3 regions of the Flintibacter sp. P01028 genome follow, and region 1 is predicted to be linked to each of the others. Evidence: predicted binding sites of a transcription regulator. Region 1 holds the regulator's gene; each other region holds the start of a gene.
What was found. Region 1 encodes NrdR, which represses ribonucleotide reductase genes. Its sites were predicted from a motif close to CACNANATNTNGTG; they were not measured.
Positions count from the first base shown of each region.

Region 2: a site for NrdR is predicted at 3,296-3,309, ahead of nrdD (anaerobic ribonucleoside-triphosphate reductase). Genes of this name have one in related genera too.
Region 3: a site for NrdR is predicted at 4,701-4,714, ahead of ACEVJK_RS03405 (ribonucleoside triphosphate reductase). Genes of this name have one in related genera too.

Region 1 is NZ_JBHEVC010000006.1:21,747-29,476, forward strand. It holds gene ppk1 (polyphosphate kinase 1) at 1-1,998, opposite strand, end outside; gene ACEVJK_RS10390 (phosphatase) at 1,995-2,900, opposite strand; gene ACEVJK_RS10395 (alanine/glycine:cation symporter family protein) at 3,008-4,411, opposite strand; gene nrdR (transcriptional regulator NrdR) at 4,604-5,059, shown strand; gene ACEVJK_RS10405 (glutamine synthetase III) at 5,348-7,462, opposite strand; gene dapF (diaminopimelate epimerase) at 7,672-7,730, shown strand, end outside.
Region 2 is NZ_JBHEVC010000003.1:264,034-271,763, forward strand. It holds gene ACEVJK_RS08070 (ATP-binding cassette domain-containing protein) at 1-395, shown strand, start outside; gene nrdG (anaerobic ribonucleoside-triphosphate reductase activating protein) at 442-960, opposite strand; gene nrdD (anaerobic ribonucleoside-triphosphate reductase) at 1,065-3,191, opposite strand; gene mnmA (tRNA 2-thiouridine(34) synthase MnmA) at 3,498-4,574, shown strand; gene ACEVJK_RS08090 (hypothetical protein) at 4,608-4,910, shown strand; gene ACEVJK_RS08095 (hypothetical protein) at 5,023-5,892, shown strand; gene metG (methionine--tRNA ligase) at 5,919-7,730, shown strand, end outside.
Region 3 is NZ_JBHEVC010000001.1:688,361-696,090, forward strand. It holds gene ACEVJK_RS03390 (metal ABC transporter substrate-binding protein) at 1-18, opposite strand, end outside; gene ACEVJK_RS03395 (hypothetical protein) at 158-1,069, opposite strand; gene ACEVJK_RS03400 (NAD(P)/FAD-dependent oxidoreductase) at 1,177-2,094, opposite strand; gene ACEVJK_RS03405 (ribonucleoside triphosphate reductase) at 2,192-4,579, opposite strand; gene ACEVJK_RS03410 (anaerobic ribonucleoside-triphosphate reductase activating protein) at 4,767-5,459, opposite strand; gene ACEVJK_RS03415 (hypothetical protein) at 5,463-6,737, opposite strand; gene ACEVJK_RS03420 (AAA domain-containing protein) at 6,721-7,730, opposite strand, start outside.

The DNA.
Region 1 (7,730 bases):
CTGTCCGTTTGCCTCACGGGGATGGTAGCCGCCGCCCGGCTTCAGTTCCCGGGCCTTGGCGTTGTCCCGCTGGAGCAGGTCAATGATGTGGAACAGCCGCCCTCGAACCCAGGGGTCCAGAACCGGACAGGCCAGCTCCACTCGGCGCTCTGTATTCCGGGTCATGAAGTCGGCAGAGGAGATGTACAGGTCCGCCTCCTCACCCCGGCCGAATTGATAGATGCGGCTGTGTTCTAGATACCGACCAACGATGGAAAAGACAGTGATCCGGTCAGTCAGTCCCGGTACCCCCGGCATCAGGCAGCAGATGCCCCGGACGTTCATGACGACCTCCACCCCGGCCTGGGAAGCCTGGGCCAGCTTGTCAATGAGCGTTCGGTCGGTGATAGAGTTGAGCTTGAAAAAGAGGTAGCCTTGGCTGCCCTTGGCGATCTCTCGGTCGATGAGGGCCATGACTCTGTCCCGAAGGCCAAGGGGAGAGGCCAGCAGGCGCTGGTATTCTCCATGGAAATTGCCGATAGCCATGTTCTGAAAGAAGGCGGCGGCGTCCGCCCCAATGACCGGGTCAGCGGTTATGAGGGATAGGTCGGTATAGAGTTTGGCGGTCTTTTCGTTGTAGTTGCCCGTACCAACTTGGGTGATATATTGGACTCCGGCTTTGGTCCGGCGGGTGATGAGACAGATCTTGGAGTGGACCTTGAGCGCCTCGGAGCCGTAGAGGAGGGTGCAGCCTGCCTCCTCCATCCGCTCGGCCCAGCGAATGTTGTTCTGCTCGTCGAACCGAGCCCGCAGTTCCATGAGTACGGTGACATCCTTGCCGTTCTCCGCGGCGGCGGACAGATATTCAGCCAGTTTGGCTCGGGAGGCCAGACGGTAGATAGTGATTTTGATGGAGGCTACCTGGGGGTCAAAGGCAGCTTCCCGAATCAGGTGGAGAAAGGGGTCCATCTGCTCGAAGGGATAGAAAAGAAGGACGTCCCGTTCCAATACCTGGGGCAAGATGGGTCTCTGGGGGTCCAGGCAGGCGGGAAAGCGAGGGGAGAAGGGCGGGTCACACAGGGCGGCCGCGCTTTCAGCCGGCAGGAGGGCGGCCAGGGCATAGGCATACTCCAGGCGGATGGGACAGCGGGTCTTAAAGACCTGATCCCGGTTTAAGCCCAGGCGCTGGCAGAGAAATGGGATGAGCTTATCCCCCTTTCCCCCCTGGAACTCCAGCCGGACCGGAGAGAGGCGGGCCCGCTTTTTGACCAGTTTTCGCATGTGCTGGCGGAAATCCTCATCTACATCATAGCTCTCGTCCTCCGGGCTGATATCCGCGTTCCGGGTGACGGCCACCACGGCCTTTTCCGTGACTGTGAACTGGTCGAAGATCTGGTCAGCGTAGGAGAGAAGAAGATCCTCCAGAAGAATGTAGTGCAAGCCCCGCTCCTCCAACCGCAGAAAGGGGGGCAGGCTGGTGGGGACAGGGAGAAAGCCAAAGGAGTCCCGGCCGTCCCGCTTTAGGCATAGGGCCACCGCCAGCCCCTTGTTGGGCAGGTGGGGGAAGGGGTGGTGCAGGTCTACCACCAGTGGGGAGAGGATGGGGCGCACCTGGCTTTGAAACCAACTGTCCGCCTGCTTCCTGGCCTTGCTGTCCAGCTGTTCCATAGACAGCCGGCAGATGTTACAGGAGCGCAGCCGCAGGTCTAACTGGTCAAAGACCTTGTCCCGCTGCTTGTACAGGGGAGGGACCGCCTTGAAGATGGCCTCCAACTGCTGCTGGGGGGTGCGGCCGCTCTTATTGTCTATGTGCTCCTCTTTCACCAGGGCCATATCAGTAATAGAACCCACCCGAACCATGAAGAACTCGTCCAGGTTGCTGGTAAAAATGGCGGCGAATTTCAGCCGCTCCATCAGGGGAACGGACTCGTCCCTGGCCTCAGCCAGTACACGCTCATTAAATTTCAGCCAGGACAGCTCACGGTCCTGGGTATACCGGTAGTCCGTTGGAAGGCTCATCCCGCTTCCCCCTTTAGTACCCTGTGGTGGAGGTAGCCCTCCCGGACGCCACAGGAACTGACCAAAATCTCTTGAAGCTGGTAGGCCTGCGCCACTGTGTCCAGCACTAGAAGGCCGGGGATCAGCGTGTGGATGCGGTCAGGGGCGGCCTTGAGCAGCAGATGCAGGTGGTCGTGGTCCGGCTTTTTCAGAGTTTTCAGCAGGCGGCGAAGCTCCTGGGCGGACAGGGTATGGCAGTTCTGAGGGCGGCCAAACAGGCGGTTTGCCACCTTACAGGCCGCACGGGCCGTACCGCCCACCCCGCAGGCCTGGGGGATAGAAGGGGGAGCGGGGACAAAGTGGTCCAGCTGCTCCCTGATATGGGCCCGGATGGCCTTCCGCTCCTTCCCTGTGGGATGTAGGTGAGCGACATACTGGCTAAACAGGGATAGGGAACCCAGAGGGAGGGAGCAGGAGGACAAGATCTGTCCCTCCCGATAGTGGACTAGCTCGGTGGAGCCGCCGCCCAGGTCGATGAGCAGGCCGCTGTTAGGCCCAGTGGGGCTGACAGCCCCCAGGTAGGAGAGACGGGCCTCCTCCGCTCCAGACAACACATCCACGGACAGGCCGGTGTCCCGCTGGAGCTGGGCCACAGCGTCCTCGGTATTGGAGATGTTGCGCAGGGAGGCGGTGGCAAAGACATGAGGCTGGTCAAAGCCCAGGTTTTTCATCAGATCCTGATATTCCATCAGGATTTGGCTGGCAGTCTGAATGCCCTGGGGCGTCATGGTGCCCCCCTCTACATAGTCGGCCAGACCGGCGGTCACCTTGCGGTTCATCAGCAGCCTGGCGCTGCCCTCCTCGCACTGATAGATGGACAGTCGAACCGTATTGGAGCCAAGGTCTACTACGCCGTGTATCATGGCAGATACCCCTTTCCCATATGAAAGATCGATGGGTACAGTGTTCCCAGATCTGACAAAAATAAAGCGATCCTCTCTGCCAAACCGGGGCAGGCGGATAAATTTTATTATAGCATATCATGGTGGGGTTTTCTTTGATGAAATGGTAAAATGGAGGTTAAATTTGCGTGCCGCAGCTCTGTCCACTGCCGCAGGGTGGAGAGAGCCTCAGGGGCCAGCATAAGGAGGGCGGCCAGATTGGGAAGGGCCATCAGGGCGTTGGACAGGTCCACCAGCAGCCAGATAGCGCCCGGCTCCCACAGAGCGCCGGCCAGAGTACAGGCCAGAAAAACCGTCCGATAGGCCGGGAGTAGGCGATCACTCCCTGAGAGATAGCGCAGGCACTGCTGTCCGTAGTAGCTCCAGCCTAGGATAGAGGAGAAGGCAAAGAGGAGGAGGGACAGGGCTACCACCCCCTCCCCGGCCCGGCCTAGTACAGAGCCGAAGGCGGCGGCGGTAAGCGGGGCACCCGTCAGCATGGATGGATTCGCCGGTTCCCACGCGCCGCTGACCAGGATGGTAAGAGCGGTGACGGTACATACCACCAGCGTAGATAGAAATACCTCAAAGATACCCCACATTCCTTGTCGGGCAGGGTGGTCCACCTGGGCGGCCCCGTGGGCCATGGCAGAGGTGCCCAGCCCCGCCTCGTTGGTAAACACTCCACGTGCCACCCCGTACCGCAGGGCGGAGGCCACCGTCCAGCCGGCTCCGCCGCCCAGAGCGGCGGAGGGGGACAGGGCGCAGGTAAAGATGAGCTCCACAGCTTCAGGGATAGCCCGCCAGTTGCCGGCCAGTACAAGAGAGCCGCTGCCCAGATAGAGCAGAGCCATGGCTGGGACCAGGGCGGAGGATACCTTGGCGATGCGGCCGATGCCGCCCACCATCACCAGTCCTGCCAGCAGGGTGGTGACCACGCCTACCCAGACCCGCTCCAGGCCGAAGGCGGCCTCCAGGGAGAGGGCGATGGAGGAGGACTGAACTAAGTTGCCCCCGGCCAGGGTAGCGGGCAAACAGGCCAGAGCAAACCAACCTGCAAGCAGAGGAGAGCCCACGCCGTCCCGCAGGTAAAACATGGGCCCGCCCTGGAGTCCCCCGCCGGGAGCCGGCCGCTGATACTTTACGGCCAGCAGCTTCTCACCACAGCCTGTCATCATAGCCAGCAGGGCTGAGATCCACATCCAGAAAACGGCCCCAGGCCCGCCCAGGGTCAGGGCGGTGGCCACCCCGGCGATGGAGCCCGTTCCCATGGTGGAGGCCAGGGCGGTGGCCAGAGCTTGGAGGGAGGACAGGCCGCCCCCCGCTTTTTTCCTACCATGGAACAGGGAACCGAGCGTGGAGCGCAGCCACAGGCGGAAACCGAAGATTTGAAAGAAACCGGAACCCAGAGAGTAGACCAGGCCGGTAAGAAGAAACAGCCCCAACAGCCAGGGCGACCAGATGAAGTCTGTCAGACGGGCTAGAAATTCCATATCGTATCACCTCGCTCTACCACAGATATGCCGGAAAAGAGGGGGACAGTCCTGTTTTTTACCCTTGTCTAGTTCTGGCCTGCTGTGTTATAATAACCATATAATGGTTATAAAAACTTGATTTTGCCCTGCTCCTTCGTCGGGACCGCGAGAGATGGCGGAGAGAAAGACAATACCTGGGAGGTATGTGGTATGAAGTGTCCCTACTGTGCCTATTTGGAGAGCAAGGTCGTGGATTCCCGCCCCGCGGACGAGGGGGCCAGCATCCGCCGCCGCCGGGAGTGTCTATCTTGCCACAAGCGGTTCACCACCTATGAGACTATGGAGAGCCTTCCCCTGATGGTGGTGAAAAAGGACGGCAGCCGCCAGAGCTTTGACCGGAACAAGGTACTCAGCGGCCTGATCCGGGCCTGTGAGAAGCGCCCAGTGCCCTACCATATGCTGGAGGAGATGGTCAATGAGATCGAGCAGGTCCTCCAGAACAAGATGGAGCGGGAGATCAGCTCCTCCGAAGTGGGCGAGCTGGTCATGGAGCGGCTGAAGAAAATCGACGAGGTGGCCTATGTCCGCTTCGCCTCGGTGTACCGTCAATTCAAGGACATCAACACCTTCATGCATGAGCTGAACAAGCTGCTGGAGGACAAATAGGGATGTCCGCTACCCAGAAAAAAACGACAAGATGACCCATAAAAACCGGATAGTCGCAGGAAAGCGGAGCCCGGGGCGCAGAGGAAGAGCGCCTCGGGCTTTTTTGTTTGAATGTCCATGAATAGGAAGGATACAACAACGATATCCGCCCCCTCCGCACCTTTATCCACCCCATTCAGTACCACACTTTTCGTGGCTCATTATGACGGTTTTTGTTGGGACGGGAACAAGGGAAATAAGAGACCTCCCCGCCGGCGGCGGGGAGGTCTCTTCATGTTGCGGACAAGATCATACTTCGAAAAGGAGGTCACCGTAGGTGGGGACAGGCCACAGGTCCTTATCCACCAGAAGCTCCAGCTCATCCACCGGGTGGCGGAGGGCGGCCATAGCGGGCACAACAGCGTCGTGATAGGCGTGGGCCATCTCCTTGATGTCCTGGATGGTGTCCACACGGTCCATCAGAGGTTTGAGCTGGTCCAGGGCGGCGGAGGCGTCGGCCAGATAGGAGCTGACTTGGATGAGCAGCTTGCGTTGGACGGTGAGGTCGGCCTGGGGACAGCCGGAGGCCACAGCGGCTATGGACTGGCCCAGCCGGGTGGTATAGGCGATAGCGGTGGGGATGTAGTGCTTGGAGGCCATATGGATCATGGTGTTGGCTTCGATCTTGATCATCTTCACATAGGTTTCGTACATGATCTCCGCCCGGGCCTCCAGCTCGGTCTTGGTGTAGATGCCGAACTTGGAGTACAGCTCCTCGGCCTTGGGGGTGGTGAGGGCGGGGATGGCATCCACCATAGAGGGGAGGTTGGGCAGGCCCCGGCGGACAGCCTCGGCCACCCACTCATCAGAATAGCCGTCGTCGTTGAAGATGATGCGCTGATGCTGGCTCATCCAGTCGTGGATCAGCCTGGAGCATGCCCCGTGAAAGTCCTCGGCCCCCTCCAGGATATCGGCAGCCTGGCAGAAAGCCTCGGCCACGATGGCGTTCAGGGCCACATTGGCCTCAGCGATGGAGTCGGAGGAGCCCACCATGCGGAACTCAAACTTGTTGCCAGTGAAGGCGAAGGGGGAGGTGCGGTTCCGGTCGGTGCCGTCCTTGTCCAGGACAGGGATAGTGGATACGCCGGAGTCCAGCTTGCCGCTGGCCAGCAGCTTGATGGATTCAGAGTTGGACACGATCTGTGCCACCACGTCGTCCAACTGGTCCCCCAGGAAGATAGAGATGATGGCGGGCGGGGCTTCCTGAGCGCCCAGACGGCTCTCGTTACCCACGCAGGAGGCGGAGCAGCGCAGCAGGTCGGCGTGGTCGTCCACCGCCTTCATGATACAGGCCAGCACCAGCAGGAACTGGAGGTTTTCGTTGGGCGTGTCGCCTGGAGCCAGCAGGTTCTCCCCCTGATCGGTGGAGATGGACCAGTTGTTGTGCTTGCCAGAGCCGTTGACCCCCACGAAGGGCTTTTCGTGGAGCAGGCAGACCAGGCCGTGGCGAGTGGCCACCCGCTTCATGGTCTCCATGGTCAGTTGGTTCTGATCAACGGCCAGGTTACAGGTGGTATAGATGGGGGCCAGTTCATGCTGGGCGGGGGCGGCCTCGTTGTGCTGGGTGGTGGCGGGAATCCCCAATTTCCACAGCTCCCGGTTCAGGTCAGCCATAAATTCGCCCACCCGTGGGCGGATCACGCCGAAATACTGGTCGTCCATCTCCTGCCCCTTGGGGGCCGGAGCCCCGAAGAGCGTTCTGCCGGTATAGATCAAGTCACGGCGCTTGAGGTACTTGTCCCGGTCTACCAAGAAATACTCCTGCTCGGCCCCTACGGAGGGGGTAACTTTTTTTGCCTGGGTGTTGCCGAACAGCCGCAGGATGCGCAGAGCCTGGGTGTTGATGGCCTCCATGGACCGGAGGAGGGGGGTCTTCTTATCCAAGGCATCGCCGGTGTAGGACACGAAGATGGTGGGGATGCACAGGACGGTGCCGCAGGACATCTCCTTGACAAAGGCGGGGGAGGTCATGTCCCAGGCCGTGTAGCCCCGGGCGTAGTGGGTGGCCCGGAGGCCGCCGGAGGGGAAGGAGGAGGCGTCTGGCTCTCCCATGATCAGCTGCTTGCCGGTGAACTGAAGCAGGGTTCTGCTGTCCTGCGGCGGCGTGAGGAAGGAGTCGTGCTTCTCGGCGGTGATGCCGGTAAGGGGCTGGAACCAGTGGGCGTAGTGGGTAGCGCCCTTTTCCACGGCCCAGTCCTTCATGGCAGTGGCCACGATGTCAGCGGTGGCCATGGAGATGTTGCCGCCGTTATCCATCACATCTACCAATTCGGCGTATACCTTTTTGGGCAGGCGTTCCTGCATGACGGTTCTGCTGAATACGTTGGAAGCAAAAATTTCAGTGATACAGTCGCTCAAGCTGATCAGCCCCTTTCAAATTACTACCATAATAGCCTATCTCTCCCCCCTATGGCAAGAAAAAATCTTGCAAATATCCCGTCGGAGCCAAAAGAAGTTGTAGAGAAAATCCACAAAGGGGCCACCCGGAGGGCGGCATGAGAGGAGAGGGGGACGCATAGGCTGGACCGGGGTGGCGGCGCTTGCGCACCTTCACCCCAGAAAGGGGCGAGAATATGCGTTTTACAAAGATGGAGGGGCTGGGCAACGACTATATTTATGTAAACTGCATGGA
Region 2 (7,730 bases), on a different contig from region 1:
CCAGGGAGATCGCTATCCTGTTTCAAGAAAACCGCCTTCTCCCCTGGCGGTCGGTGGGACAGCACCTCACTGACGTACTGCCCAAGGATCGCTGGAAGGACGTGTCCCGACTGCTGGAGTTGGTGGAGCTGGGCGGCGAAGCATCCGTCTATCCCCCCGCCCTGTCCGGCGGCATGGGCAGACGGCTGGCTCTGGCCCGGTGCCTGTCCCTCCCCGCCCGGCTCTATCTGCTGGATGAGCCCTTTGCCGGGGTGGACCGGGAGCGGGCCGGGCGTATCATGGACAGGATGAGGACATTGGGCCTGCCTATCCTGCTGTCCAGTCACGAGGAGGATATCCTGTCCATGGCGGACCGGGTTATCCCTCTGGATGGCCCTCCCCTGCGCCTCCTCTAATAAAACGGGAGCCCCGGCTGTACCGCCGGGGCTCCCGTTCTCTATTTTATTCCGCGCCGTCCCACAGCACTGCCGCCCCCGCTCTCAGTGAAGCGGGCACGTCAATCAACCGCTGGTTGGACGATCCCCGGAACCGGAGGGACAAATCCTTCTTTTCCAGGACAAAGGGCCCGTCCACCAGTACATCCAGTTCCTTTAACAGCTCCTGGCTGTATTCTCCCACCTGGCTGTCCCGAAGGCTTTCAAACAGATAGCCGGAGTAGCACCAGATGTCCTTTTCTGGAAACCGGGCTCGGACCGCCCGGACCAGTTCCAGCACCGCCCGCTGGTTCTGAGGCTCGAAGGGCTCGCCCCCCAGCAGGGACAAACCACGAATGTAGGGTTTGGACAGGCAATCCAGTATCTCCTGTATCTGCTCCCCGCCGAAGGGCTGACCGTATGCGAAGTCCCAAGTCTCCGGGTTAAAGCACTCTTTGCAGTGGTGGGTACAGCCAGACACAAAGATGGAAGTCCGTACCCCCGGCCCATTGGCCACGTCGATGGGGCGAATGTCGGCATAGTTCATGGCAAAACCTCCAAACTTTCCGGAATGAGGAATAAGGAGTTAGAAATGGGAACACGGGGGGGCAACGGACCCATCACAGCCGACCTCCTCAATTTCTAATTCACTTAAAGGTGCAACACTCTGGACTTGATCTCCTTGGTTTTGCCCACGTTCCAGTAGTTCTCTCCCAGATAGCCGCAGGTACGGCGGGTGACGTTCATCTTGGACCGATCCTTGTTGTGGCAGCAGGGGCACTCCCACTGGTTGTCGTCGTTGATGACGATCTCCCCGTCGAAGCCGCACACCTGGCAGTAGTCGCTCTTGGTATTGAACTCGGCGTATTGGATATTGTCATAGATGAAGCGGACAACCTCCTTCATGGCCTCCAGATTGTGGCGCATATTGGGGATCTCCACATAGGAGATGCACCCGCCGGTGGAAATCTTCTGGAACTGGCTCTCAAAGGTGAACTTTTCAAAGGCGTCGATGTGTTCCCGCACGTCCACATGATAACTATTTGTATAATACCCCTTGTCAGTTACGTCAGGTATCGTGCCAAACCGCTCCTTATCAATGCGTGCGAAGCGGTAACACAGAGATTCGGCGGGTGTGCCATAGAGGGCAAAGCCGATATTCGTCTCCTTCTTCCAGTCGTCACAGGCCCGGCGCAGCCGGTTCATCAGCCTGAGGGCGAACTCTGTGCCGCCCGGCTGGGTGTGGGAGCAGCCCTTCATCAGCTTGGTCACCTCGTACAGCCCGATATAACCCAGAGAGATGGAGGAGTACCCGCCGTACAGCAGTGGCTCAATGGGAGCCCCCTTGGGCAGGCGGGCGATTGCCCCGTACTGCCAATGGATGGGTGAGGAGTCGGACTTCACGTTTTTCAGCGCGTTGTGCCGGCACATAATGGCCTCGAAGCACAGGTCCAGCCGCTCCTCCAGCAGCGTCCAGAACTTCTCCTCATCCCCCCTGGCCAGAATGCCAATCTGGGGCAGGTTGAGGGAGACCACTCCCTGGTTGAAGCGGCCCTCGAACTTATAATTCCCATTCTCATCCTTCCAGGGGGCCAGGAAGGAGCGGCAACCCATGGGCGAGAACACGTTGCCCTCATAGTTCTCCCGCATCTTCTTGGCGGAGATATAGTCGGGGTACATCCGCTTGGCGGAGCACTTGACGGCCAGTTCCGTGATGTAGTCATATTTGCCCCCTTTGAGGCAGTTGTGCTCGTCCAGCACATACACCAGCTTGGGGAAGGCGGGGGTGATATAGACTCCCTTTTCGTTCTTGATGCCCTCCAGCCGCTGGCGCAGCACCTCCTCCACGATCATAGCGTTCTCTTCCAGATAGGGGTCATCTTCCTGGAGGTTGAGGAACAGAGTGACAAAGGGAGACTGTCCGTTGGTCGTCATCAGGGTATTGATTTGATACTGGATAGTCTGGACACCGGATTTCAGCTCATCCCGCAGACGGTCGGCCACCAGCCGCTCCAGGGTAGCCTCGTCCACCTGTCCGGCACATTCATAGGCGATGTGCTTTTTGAATTTCTCCCGGCTGCGGCGGAGATACTTGCCCAGATGGCTCATATCCACGCTCTGCCCTCCGTACTGGTTGGAGGCCACGCAGGCGATGATCTGGGTGGTGACGGTACAGGCCACCTGGAAGCTCTTGGGGCTCTCGATGAGCTTGCCGTTCATCACAGTGCCGTTGTCCAGCATATCCCCAATGTTGATGAGGCAGCAGTTAAAAATGGGCTGGACAAAGTAGTCTGCATCGTGGAAGTGGATGGTCCCCTCGTCGTGGGCCTTGGAGATATGCTCGGGCAGCAGGATGCGCCGGGTCAGATCCCGGCTCACCTCCCCGGCGATATAGTCCCGCTGGGTGGCTGCGATCATGGTGTTCTTGTTGGAGTTCTCCTCTGCCAGCTCCTGGTTCTCGTTGCGCAGCAGAGAGAGGATAGACTCGTCGGTGGTGTTAGCCTTGCGTACCAGGGCCCGGTTATAGCGGTAAATGATGTAGGTCTTGGCCAGGTGGAACTTGTTTTCCTCCACCAGCCCCTGCTCCACCAGGTCCTGGATGTCCTCCACCAGCATCCGCTGGCGCTTGAGTCCCTCGATGTGGTCGATGATGGCGTCGATGCGCGCCCGGTCAAGCTGTTCCTCCGGCGGCACCTCGGCGTTGGCCTTTTCGATGGCGGTAACGATCTTGCTTCGGTCATAATCCACGATGGTCCCATCGCGCTTGATCACTTTCATAGCTGGTCTCCCTCTCCCGTATCTTTATGGTATACTATCTAACCGGCGGCATGGCCGCCAGACACTGTCAGGGGAGAAGTATACCATGTCCTTTTTGTTTTGTCCACTACATCTTGTATGTCGCCTCTTATTTTTTACCAACGGATACAACATATATTTTTTGAAGAAACGAGAGAAAACGGGAACTTTCTTTCCTCTTTCTGGCCTTTTTGGTTGATACAAGGGCCAAAGTGTGATATACTTTGTAACGAATTTCGGCAAATCGCCGGATTGACCCTTATTTGTCCCGGCAGGAGGTGTCCCCATATGCAAAATCGAATCGCTGTGGCCATGAGCGGTGGTGTGGACAGCTCCACCGCCGCCTGGCTGCTTCAGCAGGAGGGACACGACCTAGTGGGCGTTATGCTGAAGATGTTTGATGGCGCGCTGGTCAACGGGAGCCGGGAGGATGACAGACCTCCAGATGGCGTGGAGGACGCCCGGGCCGTGGCTGGGAAGCTGGGTATTCCCTTCTATGTGCTTGACGCCCGCGCCCCCTTCCGCTCCCATGTTCTGGACACCTTTACCTCCGCCTATGAGCGGGGGCTTACCCCTAATCCCTGCGTGGTCTGCAACCGGTATGTCAAATTCGGCTTTTTACTCCAGCAGGCCTTGGAGTCAGGCCGGGATAAGGTGGCCACCGGCCATTACGCCCGGCTGGAGCTGGACCGGGGGAGCGGCCGCTGGCTGCTGAAGAAGGCGGCCCATCCAGAGAAGGACCAGAGCTATGTACTGGCTGGTCTAAACCAGGAGCAGCTCTCCCGCTCCCTGTTTCCCCTGGGCGCTCTGTCCAAGGAGGAGGTCCGCTCCATTGCCGCCCAAGCTGACCTCATCAACGCCAAGAAGGGGGACAGCCAGGACATCTGCTTCATCCCCGACGGGGACTACGGCTCCTTTATCCGCCAGTATACTGGAAAGAGCTATCCCTCCGGCCCCTTTTTAGATGAGGGCGGAGCGGTCCTGGGGGCCCACACCGGCATCATCGACTACACCCTGGGCCAGCGGCGGGGGCTGGGGGTATCCTCCACCCGTGGGCGCCTCTATGTCAAGGAGGTCCGGCCCCAGGATAACTCCGTGGTACTCTCCTGCAATGACAGCCTGTATGGCTCCACCCTCACGGCGGCGAATCTGAACCTCATCGCCTGTGACCACCTTTCTGCTCCTGTCCGCCTGCGGGCCAAGGTCCGCTACCGCATGGCGGAGCAGCCCTGCACTGTGGAGCAGACCGGGCCGGACACCATCCACCTCGCTTTTGACCAGCCTCAACGGGCCATCACTCCCGGCCAAGCCGTGGTCCTGTATGACGGTGACACGGTGGTAGGTGGGGCCACCATTACCCCCTGATTCCTCACAGATACGAAAGGAGCTCCCTGACCCATGAGCCACAAGAAGTATAAAAAGCGCCACTCCCAGTCCACCATCAATGCCAAACGTCAGGCCAATCAGGCCAAGCTGGCCGACGAGAAGGACCGCGCCAGGAAGCGGATGGACCCCACTGCCCGCACCCTGCTCTTTGGCAACCTGGTTTTTCTGTCCATTACCGTGCTGCTCGAGCGGAACGGGCTCATCTCCCCCCTGTTCAGCGGCGCCTGCACAATCATCGGTGTCATCTTGCTGATTCTGGCCCTGTGGTTCCAGTTCGGCGGGAAAGGCCAGGACCGCTGGAATGGCGGCAAATAGGCCCTCTTTTTCCAGGCCCGCAGCCCTCTGGTATATCTGTTGCTTTTTGGAGGAAACTGGTATATGATAGTGGGCACGACTTCTTTCTCCGTTTAAGGAGGCACACAATACAATGCGAAAAGAAATCATCCTGCCGGGTCTGGCCCTGGGGGGCGGCCTGGCGGGCTTTGGACTGCGCCGCTGGCAGTGGCTGTCCGCCTATGACGCCCAGACTCAACTCTATCTCCACGGGGCGCCGGCCACCTTTGCCCTGCTCGCCCTGACGGCTCTCCTGGTCCTGGCCTTTCTTGTCCTCTGCCGTGGAAAAAGGAGGCCGGAGGGATTCCTGGACGCCTTTTTCTGTCCCTCTCCCGGTTTTATGGGACTGATGGCCGCCTCCGGCTTCTGTTTTTTAGGGGCCGGCCTGCTGGGCCTGCTGGAGTGGATGGACCAGTTCCAACTCTTCCGCATCAGCCGGGACGCCTACCTGTCCGCCTATCCCGCCGCCCTGCTGCCCGTCCTGCTGTTGACGGTCCTGCTCACCTTTGGCTCCGGAGCCGCCCTGCTGCTGGTCGGACGGGCCGCCTATCGGGGCCAGCTGGACCGGCTGACCTCCCTGCTCTCTGTCCTTCCAGGCTATACCGGGCTGTGCTGGCTGTTTGCCACCCACCTGCTCCACGGCACTGACCCCGTCGCCATGCGGTACGGCTTCTCCCTGGCAGCTACCATTCTGATGATGCTGTGCCACTACTTCGCCGCTGGTTTCTTCTTTGGCCGCTCCCACCCTCAGCTGCTTACCTTCTGCGCTTCGCTGGGCATCTCATTGGGGATAATCTCTCTGGCTGACGGCCCCAGCTGGTTCCAGCTAGCTCTAACCGCTGCCTTTCTCCTCTCTCTGCTGGGCTATGGATATGCGCTACTGTCCAACAATTCCTTCCCCGCCGGAGAGCGAATGCCCTCTGGGGCTGAACGCGAGGAGAGCTCCATTCCGAACGAGGAATAACATGATAAATTGGAGGCTGCTTTACTATGGATAAAAAGCGTTTTTATATCACCACACCCATCTACTATCCCAGCGATAAGCTGCACATCGGCCACACCTACTGCACCGTAGCCACCGACGCCATGGCCCGCTATAAGCGGCTGACCGGTTATGAGGTCCTGTTCCTCACAGGTACAGATGAACACGGCCAGAAAATCGAGGACAAGGCCAAGGAGGCCGGCGTTACTCCCAAGGAGTTCGTAGACGGCATCGTGGAGGGTCCCAAGGGAGTCAAGGATCTGTGGAAGCTGATGAACATCAGCAACGACCGTTTCATCCGCACCACCGACGATTATCACGTATCCGCCATTCAAAAGATCTTTAAAAAGATGTATGAAAAGGGCGACATCTACAAGGGTAAGTATATAGGCAAGTACTGTAAGCCTTGCGAGTCCTTCTGGACCGAATCCCAACTGGTAGATGGCAAGTGCCCCGACTGCGGGCGAGACGTCCAGGACGCGGAGGAGGAAGCCTACTTTTTCAAACTCTCCAAGTACGCCGACCGCATCCAGCATCTGCTGGAGGACACCGATTTTCTGGAGCCCCGCAGCCGGGTCAACGAGATGGTGAACAACTTTATAAAGCCCGGTCTGGAGGACCTGTGCGTATCCCGGACCTCCTTTACCTGGGGCGTGCCCGTGGACTTCGACCCCGGTCACGTGGTCTATGTGTGGGTGGACGCCCTGTTCAACTACACCACCGCTCTGGGCCTGTTCAACGACAAGTACCACGACTATGAAAAGTTCTGGCCCGCCGACGTTCACTTTGTTGGTAAGGAAATCGTCCGCTTCCACTCCATCATTTGGCCTGCCATGCTTATGAGTATGGAGATGCCTCTGCCCAAGAAAGTCTTTGGCCACGGCTGGCTGCTGCTGGACGGCGGCAAGATGTCCAAGAGCAAGGGTAACGTGGTGGACCCCTATATCCTGGCTGAGATGTTCGGGGTGGACGCCCTGCGGTTCTTCCTGCTGCGCACCTTCCCCTTCGGCTCTGACGGCAACTTCTCCAACGAAGCGCTGATTCAGACTATCAATGTGGACCTGGCCAACGACCTGGGCAACCTCCTCTCCCGAACCGTGTCCATGGTAGGCAAGTATTTCGGTGGCACCCTGCCCGAAGATCAGTCGGAAGACGGGGAGATGGACAGGGAGATGGTGGAGCTCATCTCCTCCCTGCGCGCCAAGTATGAGGAGCAGATGGAGCACTACGCCTTCCAGAACGCCCTGGCGGAAATCTTTAAGGTCATCGGCCGGGCCAACAAGTATATCGACGAGAACGCCCCCTGGGTGCTGGCCAAGGACATGGAGGCCAACGGTCCCCGTCTGGCACGGGTCATGTATAACCTGCTGGAGGTACTGCGGGTATCCGGTATCCTGCTGACCCCCTTTATCCCCGGCTCCGCCGGAAAGGTACTGGACCAAATCGGCGCCTGCCAGGAGTGCCGCACCTGGGACAGCGCCGCCGTCTACGGCTCCCTGCGGAGGGATGTCACCGTCCAGCGGGGGGAAAACCTGTTCCCCCGTGTAGACACAGAGAAGGCCCTGGCCCAGTTGGAGGCGGCGGCTGAAGCCGCCCGGAAGTCCGCCCTCCCGGACCTGGAAATAGAGCCCCAGCTGGAGGCCAAGGTGGACTTTGACACCTTCTGTAAGTCTGACTTCCGAGCAGTCAAGGTCAAGGCCTGTGAGAATGTGAAGAAGAGCGAGAAGCTGCTGAAATTCACCCTGGACGACGGCACCGGTACCGACCGTCAGATCCTGTCCGGCATCGCCAAATGGTACAAGCCGGAGGACCTGGTAGGC
Region 3 (7,730 bases), on a different contig from region 1:
TAAAATAATCTTTTTCATGGAAACCTCTTTTGAAAAAATTGAATCCCCTGGCCGCACCTGCGGCGCATGGGGTATCCGGAACTGATTTAGTATATCGCAGTTTCCTCTGTTTGTAAAGGAAGGCTGTCCGCCAGTAAGCGGACAGCCTTCCTTTTCATTAAAATATTCCGGGGACGAACAGGGCCAGCACCCAACCCAGGGCCAGCGACAGGCCGTTGGCAGCCAGCGCATAGGCGGCGAGTTGTTTCCCCCGCCCCTTCCCACCGGGCATGAGGCCGAGATAGGCCCCTCCTTCTGCCAGCACCACCCCCAGCTCCATCAACAGATAGGGCAAGAACAGGAACATGGTGCCATTCTTATAGGCGTACCAGTTTAGTCCCAGGTTCAGCGCGCCCTGGGTAAGCAGGTTGACAACCAGAATCAGCGCCATCTGCCCCCTGCTCCGCAGATGGAACAGCCAGGCCACCCCCAACTCCGCCCCAACCGTCAGCACCACCCGGACGGCCAAGGAAACCAGCTCCTTGGTGTAGTCATAGCTCCGAGCCGCCGTTGGGAGCCGGACCGCCCCGCCAGGCTCCAACTCCGCCCCGGACAGATCCAGATGGTAGTAGCTGTCAAAGGCGTACTGCTCGCAGGTCTGGCTAAGAACGACGGCATTCTCCCCCGGAAACCACAGCGCTATCTGGAACTGGTCCGGCGGGTAGTAGGTCCAGGCAAACGCTCCATCGGAGGCGTCCCACACCTCCTGAAGGAAAAACCAGTCCCTCCTCTCCTCCTCATACTCGGCGAAGGCAGCCCATGCGGGATACTCCGGATCAAGCTGGGTATACCGTGGCAAGATATGCTGGTTTTTTACCCACTGCCCCCTCTCACTTTCCCGCCACAGAGAGCTGTGTGGGCCGGTGGAGGAACGGGCAGACAGCAGGGTGGCCCAACAAGCCCGCCCCTCCAGTCCCTCGATCGTTACATTCACTGACGGCTTGGGCCCCGTGTCCCCGTAGACGGGCAGAGCCATGGCGGACAACATCAGAAGCAGGCAGGCCAATCTGATCAGCGTCTTTTTTCTCATGTCATTTCCCTCCCAATCATCCATGTCCCCGCCACTCCCGGCGGTACATTTCTACTGGTATAGACGGAAAAACACGCTTCTCATGACAGGTCCGGGGCCATCCTCATTTAATTCTTGCGCTGGTCCACATAGCGGCAGGCAGCCAGACCAGCCACAGCCCCGTCGCCCACGGCAGTAGTCAGCTGGCGGACCTCCTTCGCCCGACAGTCACCGGCGGCGAAAACCCCAGGCAGGCTTGTAGCGCAGTCCTCATGGACCACAAAATAGCCTCTGTCGTCCGTCATGACCAGGTTGGCAAATATCTCGTTCCGGGGCTCCTGACCCACGGCCACAAAAAGGCCGTCAACCTTCAGCTCCTCCTCTGTCCCCCTCTTCCGGTCAGCCAGCCGCAGGCCGGTCAGCTCCCCGTTGGCTTGTAACAGGCCGGTCACCTGGCTAGACAGGCGGAAGTCCACATTGTCACGGCCGCGGAGCTGGTCCACCAGCCGCTGTTCCCCCCGGAACAGGTCCCTTCGGTGGATGACCGTCACTTGGGCGCACCGCTGGGACAGAAAGAGGGCCTCCTGGAGGGCCGCATCACCGCCGCCCACCACCGCCACCGGACGCCCCTGGTAAAAGGCCCCGTCACACACCGCGCAGTAAGACAGGCCAGCTCCCACCAGGTCGGCCTCCCCAGCCAGTCCCAGCTTCCGGTGGCTCACCCCAGTGGCCAGCACCAGGGCCAGACACTCCTCCGTTCCTCCGTCCGTTGTCAGCTCAATAACCTCTCCTCTGGTGCGCATGGCGGACACGCCCTCCATCCGCAGCTGCGCCCCCTGCTCCCGGACCTGCCGGGCCAATTGGTCGGCAAAGTCGCCGCCCCTCATGCCGGGCAGTCCCGGATAGTTCTCCACCAGGGGGGCATAGGCGATCTGACCGCCCAAAGTCTCCTGCTCCAGGACCAGGACCGACTTGCCCGCCCGGGCAGCATACAGGGCGGCAGTCAGACCGGCGGGCCCGCCGCCCACAACGATAATATCATACATATCAAAGCACCTCTTCCTGTCAGGTCGTGGAAGGAAAAACAGCCCCGGAATCCGGGGCTGTTTTTATGATACACGAGTTTGTCCTCCAGCGCAAGGGTCATCCTACACTGGCGGGCCGATTCTCCTGGATAAACTGGCGGATGGGCCCCAGGCCAACCACCTTCGCCGGGCCGCCCTGTCCCTCAAAGACTAGGGTTGGGGCCTGGCGGACGCTGTATCGAGTGGTCAGGTCGGGATTTTCCTCTGCCAGCACCTTCCGGTAGGGGATGCCCGCCTTCTGTAACTGTTCCTCCGCCTGACGGCAGTTGGGGCAGGTCCGGGTGGCGAAGAGCATCAGTTCCTCCGTGGGAACAGGCCGGGCCGCATGGTCCTCCACCGTCACTTGGCTGCCGGCGATGCCCGCCCGGCGCAGAGAGGAGCGGCTAATGTCGTACACCTTTCGGTCCTTGAACTCCTGACTCTTGCCGTCGTTCCAGTTCTTCACCGGGCGGTAGTAGCCGGTAATACGGCTGTACACCTCGGCTTCCTTGCCACAGTGGGGACAGACGTGCTGCTCCCCTGCCAGATAGCCGTGGTCGGCGCAGACCGAGTAGGTGGGGGACATGGTGTAGTAGGGCAGCTTATAATTCTCCGCAATCTTCCGCACCAGGGCGGCAGCCGCCTTCCAGTCGGGCAGCTTCTCCCCCAGGAAGGCGTGGAACACAGTACCTGAGGTATAGAGGGTCTGGAGCTCATCCTGGACATCCAAGGCGGAGAAGATATCCTCGGTGTAGCCCACGGGCAGATGGGAGGAGTTGGTGTAGTAGGGGGTCCCGTTCTCATTGGCGGTGATGATGTCGGGGAACTGGGCCTTGTCGTGCTTGGCGAAGCGGTAGGTGGTGGACTCGGCGGGGGTGGCCTCCAGGTTATAGAGGTCGCCGTACTTCTCCTGATAGTCGCTTAAACGCTCCCTCATATGGTTGAGCACGTCCTTGGCAAAGGCCTGGGTCTCCTTGTGGGTCAGGTCAGCCTGGAGCCACTTGGCGTTGAGCCCCACCTCGTTCATGCCAATCAGGCCAATGGTGGAGAAATGGTTATCAAAGCTTCCAAGATAACGTTTTGTATAGGGATACAGCCCCGCATCCAGCAGCTTAGTGATAACGGTGCGCTTGGTCTTCAGCGATCTGGCCGCCACGTCCATCAGGTGGTCCAGTCGCTTGTAGAAATCCTCTTCACTCTCCGCCAGATAGGCGATGCGGGGCAGGTTGATGGTGACCACGCCCACAGAGCCGGTGGACTCGCCGGAGCCGAAGAAGCCGCCGGACTTTTTCCGCAGCTCCCGCAGGTCCAGCCGCAGGCGGCAGCACATGGAGCGCACGTCGGAGGGCTCCATATCGGAGTTGATGTAATTGGAGAAATAGGGGGTGCCGTACTTGGCGGTCATCTCAAAGAGAAGCTTGTTGTTCTCCGTTTCGCTCCAGTCAAAGTCACGGGTGATGGAGTAGGTGGGGATGGGATACTGGAAGCCCCGGCCATTGGCGTCCCCTTCGATCATGATCTCGATGAAGGCCTTGTTGACCATATTCATCTCTTTTTTACAGTCGCCGTAAGTAAAGTCCATCTCCTTCCCACCCACGATGGTGGGCAGGTTCTCCAGGTCCTTGGGCACCGTCCAGTCCAGGGTGATGTTGGAGAAGGGGGCCTGAGTCCCCCAGCGGGATGGGGTGTTCACGCCGTAGACAAAGGACTGGATGCACTGCTTGACCTCCTTCTGGGTCAGGTTGTCCACCTTGACAAAGGGGGCCAGATAGGTGTCGAAGGAGGAAAATGCCTGGGCCCCAGCCCACTCATTCTGCATGATGCCCAGGAAGTTGACCATCTGGTTGCACAGGGTAGACAGGTGGCTAGCGGGGGAGGAGGTGATCTTACCCGGAATACCGCCCAGCCCCTCCTGGATGAGCTGCTTCAGAGACCAACCGGCGCAGTAGCCGGTGAGCATGGACAGGTCGTGGATGTGGATCTCGGCGTTCCGGTGGGCGTCAGCAATCTCCTGGTCATAGATCTCACTGAGCCAGTAGTTTGCCGTAATAGCCCCGGAGTTGGACAGAATCAGACCGCCCACGGAGTAGGTGACGGTGGAATTCTCTTTCACCCGCCAGTCGTTGATCTGCAGATAGTCATCCACCAGGTCCTTGTAGTTCAGCAGGGCGGAGTTGACATTGCGCACCTTCTCCCGCTGCTTGCGGTACAGAATATAGGCCTTGGCCACATCGGCGTAGCCCGCCTCAGACAGCACCCGCTCCACACTGTCCTGGATATCCTCTACGGCGATCCGGCCGTCCTTGATCTTGGGCTCAAAATCGGCGGTGACCCGCAGGGCCAGCATATCGATCACACTGGGGTGATACTGCTTCTCCATGGCCTCAAAGGCTTTGGTAATGGCGGCGGATATCTTGTTGAGCTCAAAGCTGGCGGCGGTGCCGTCCCGTTTTGTCACCTGGTACATCAGAAGTCCCTCCACATTTCTTTCTATGACAAAGCCGGCCTCTCCCGGCGTTTCAGCGCCTTTTTACTATACCACCGGCTGGAGCGGCCGTCAATATATAGTTTCAAATATTTTCAACAAACACAATATCTTGTTGCTATATACAAAAAGGCGAGGGCAACTTTTGGTCACCCTCGCCAAAGCCCTCTCACTCCAGCCCCCGCAGGCTCACCTCGTCCACATAAGGGCGAACCAGGGCGGCGAAGCCCTCCAGCTCCTCTCGGGAGCAGGGGTGGAGGCCCGGCTGGAGTACGGTGTCCCGGTCCGCGAAGGACTGGAGGAAGTACCTCCTGGCGCCGGACAGCCAGGGGCCGATGGCCCGGAAGGAGTCCCGGTTGTGAAACTCCCGTACCACGGTGGTCCGAAATTCATAGTCCACCGCCCCAGACAGCAGATAGGACACGCTGTCCCGGACAGACGCCAGCTCCAGGCCGTACACCCCCGCTGTTTCCCCGTACCGCTCCGGGCTGTTCTTCACGTCCATGGCCACATAGTCCACCAGCCCCTCCTCCACCAGCCGGCGCAGCCGGTCCGGATGGGTGCCGTTGGTATCCACCTTGACCCGAAAGCCCAGCTCCTTGATCTCGCCCAGCAGTAGGGGCAGGTCGGGGCGCAGCAAGGGCTCCCCCCCTGTGACGCACACCCCGTCCAACAGGCCCTTTCGTCTGTTCAGGAAGGCCAGAAGCCCCTGGTCGTCTGTTTCTGGGGGACAGGTGCCGGTAACCAGCTCGCCGTTATGACAGAAGGGGCAGCGGAAATCGCAGCCGCTCAAAAAGACGGTGCAGGCCACTTTGCCGGGATAGTCCAGCAGCGTCATTTTTTGCAGTCCGTGTATCTCCATGGCTTATACCTCCTCTCTCTCCGTACGGGCCAGCTCCTGGGGGCTGTCGGCGGGCCGACGGCGGACCGTCAGCCTATCCAGGTACCGCTGGTCCTCTTCCTCCCCCTCCGGTCCGGGACGGTGTTCTAAAAGTGTCTGCTGGAGCCGGTCCAGCTGCCCTTCGTCCAACACGGGGTGGCAGACGCTCCCCATAGTCTGCGGCTGTGTGTTGGCCAGCCAGGGGTTGCGGTACAGCTCATGGAGGGCGTCTATTCCCCGGCCCTCGCCGGCCTGGGCCAGCAGGACCTCTATATCCTGGTCGGTCACCCGGAAATGGAGATTGCCCTGGTCGTCCAGATAGCCGGTTTTGGCACATTGGCCCAGAGAGCGGGGAAAACCTCTCAGCGGGATATAGAGCCGGTCTCCCCTGCCCTCCGCCAGCTGCTGTGCCGTCCAATCCCGGCTGTTCTCCAGCAGGCCAAGGATCTGTTTGCGCAGGTCAGGTCTCCGGTAGAGCAGGGGAGAAAAAATCTCAGAGGGCTCCCCGGTGTAGTAGTCCAGCGCCTCCGTCTCGCCCCCCTGCCAGCATACGAAGTAGTAGGGAGTAAAATACTGCTCCAAAGGCTCTCCGCTATTGAGGACCACCCGGCTCACCCGCTGGGGCAGATTGCGCTCGATCCGCTCCTGGCCGGACCAGGGGTCCAGGATGCGCCGCTTCAGAGCCTCCTCCTCCAATACCACCCGCTCGTCGAACATGTCCAGTGGCAGTCCGTCCCGGAAGGGTACCTTGGCTCCCTCCTCATGGTGGAGGGAAATGTAGAGGTCCTGGCTGTTATAGGGGATCAGCCGGGTACCGGGCTGATACTCCCGCGTCAGGGGAATCAGCCCCAGGGCGTCCACATAGAGCCGCCGCAGCGACCGGGCCGGGTATATCTTCCTACCTCTTTGGATGGACTTGGCACACAGCTGGGTGTATTCCAACCCCTGGGGTCCTTCCACGATGTGCCCCTGGGTTATCAGCGCGGAGTAGAAACTCTTGGCCATCTCCACTCCCTCCAGCCCAAGCAGGCGGAGCAAATCGTCCCGGTCCTTCAACCGCTGGCTGGGGGCGCACTCCATCACCGCCCGGTCCATAAATTCCTCCAGCACAGACCAATCGCTCTCCAACTCCTCTACCAGCTCCAAAGGCAGTCCATAGACCGGGTGGTACACCTTGGCGAAGCAGGCCACCGGCCGTACGGCGGCCAGGGCGCTCAATATCTCATTGACCCGGCGGGGCCGGTTATTCTTCCTTGCCATGGGACACCTCCAGCCGCTGATAGACGCCGTTCTGCCGGCAGTAGTCCAGCAGAGCGGAGAAATACTCCCGGGGGTAGCGGCTCCCCTGGAAGGGGGGCTTTTTGGCCCGGGTCTGGGTCAGGGTCTCGCTGTCCCCCACCATGACCAACAGCCGCTTGGCCCGGGTCATGGTCACGTTCAAGCGGCGGACCTCGCTCTCAAAGCCAATGCCGTGCTGGGGGGAGGAGCGGACAAAGCAGTAGAAGATGATCTCCTTGTCTCTCCCCTGAAAGGAGTCCACCGTGGCGATGTCGATCCGGTCCAGGATCTCCTGGGCGTGGAGCTTGTCACCTTCGCACAGCTCCCGGGCGAGGGCAGGGAGTAAGAATTTGCGGATGCGGCCAATCTGCTTCTTATAGGGGGTGATGATACCCACCGAGCGGTAGTTCAGCTCCACGTCAAACTCCCGGCTGCCGTCAAAATCCTTGACCACATAGGGCAGCTGTTTGAGTATCTTGACGGTTTCATCCACCAGGATCCTAGCTTCACAGTCGTTATATACTCCCTCGCCTCCCTCCGCCATGGTCTCCTCCTTGTCGGGCAGGCCGATGGTATCCAGAAAGCGGATGGGGGCTTCGCCCCCCCGAAGGGGCAGGACACGGTATTCATCCAGGCACCCGGTTTGGTAGGTCCCGTGATAGAACTGGTCCGAGATGTACCGCGCGATGGAGCTGTGCATCCGGAACTGGGTATCCAGCATGACTTTATTTGCCTCCGGCGCCCGCTCGAACAGTTCCTCAAAGAGGCTGACGGAATAGTATCGGTCCAGGCCCTCCTCCTGCTGGAAGCGTTCGTCCTCCTCCATGCGCCGGATCAGGTCGCTGTCTGACACAGGGGGCAACTGAAGGTGGTCTCCGATGAGGATGACCTTCCTGGCCTTGGCCATGGGGACGATTACGTCGTGGAGGGTAATCTGGCCCGACTCATCCACGATGGCAACGTCGTACTCCAGCT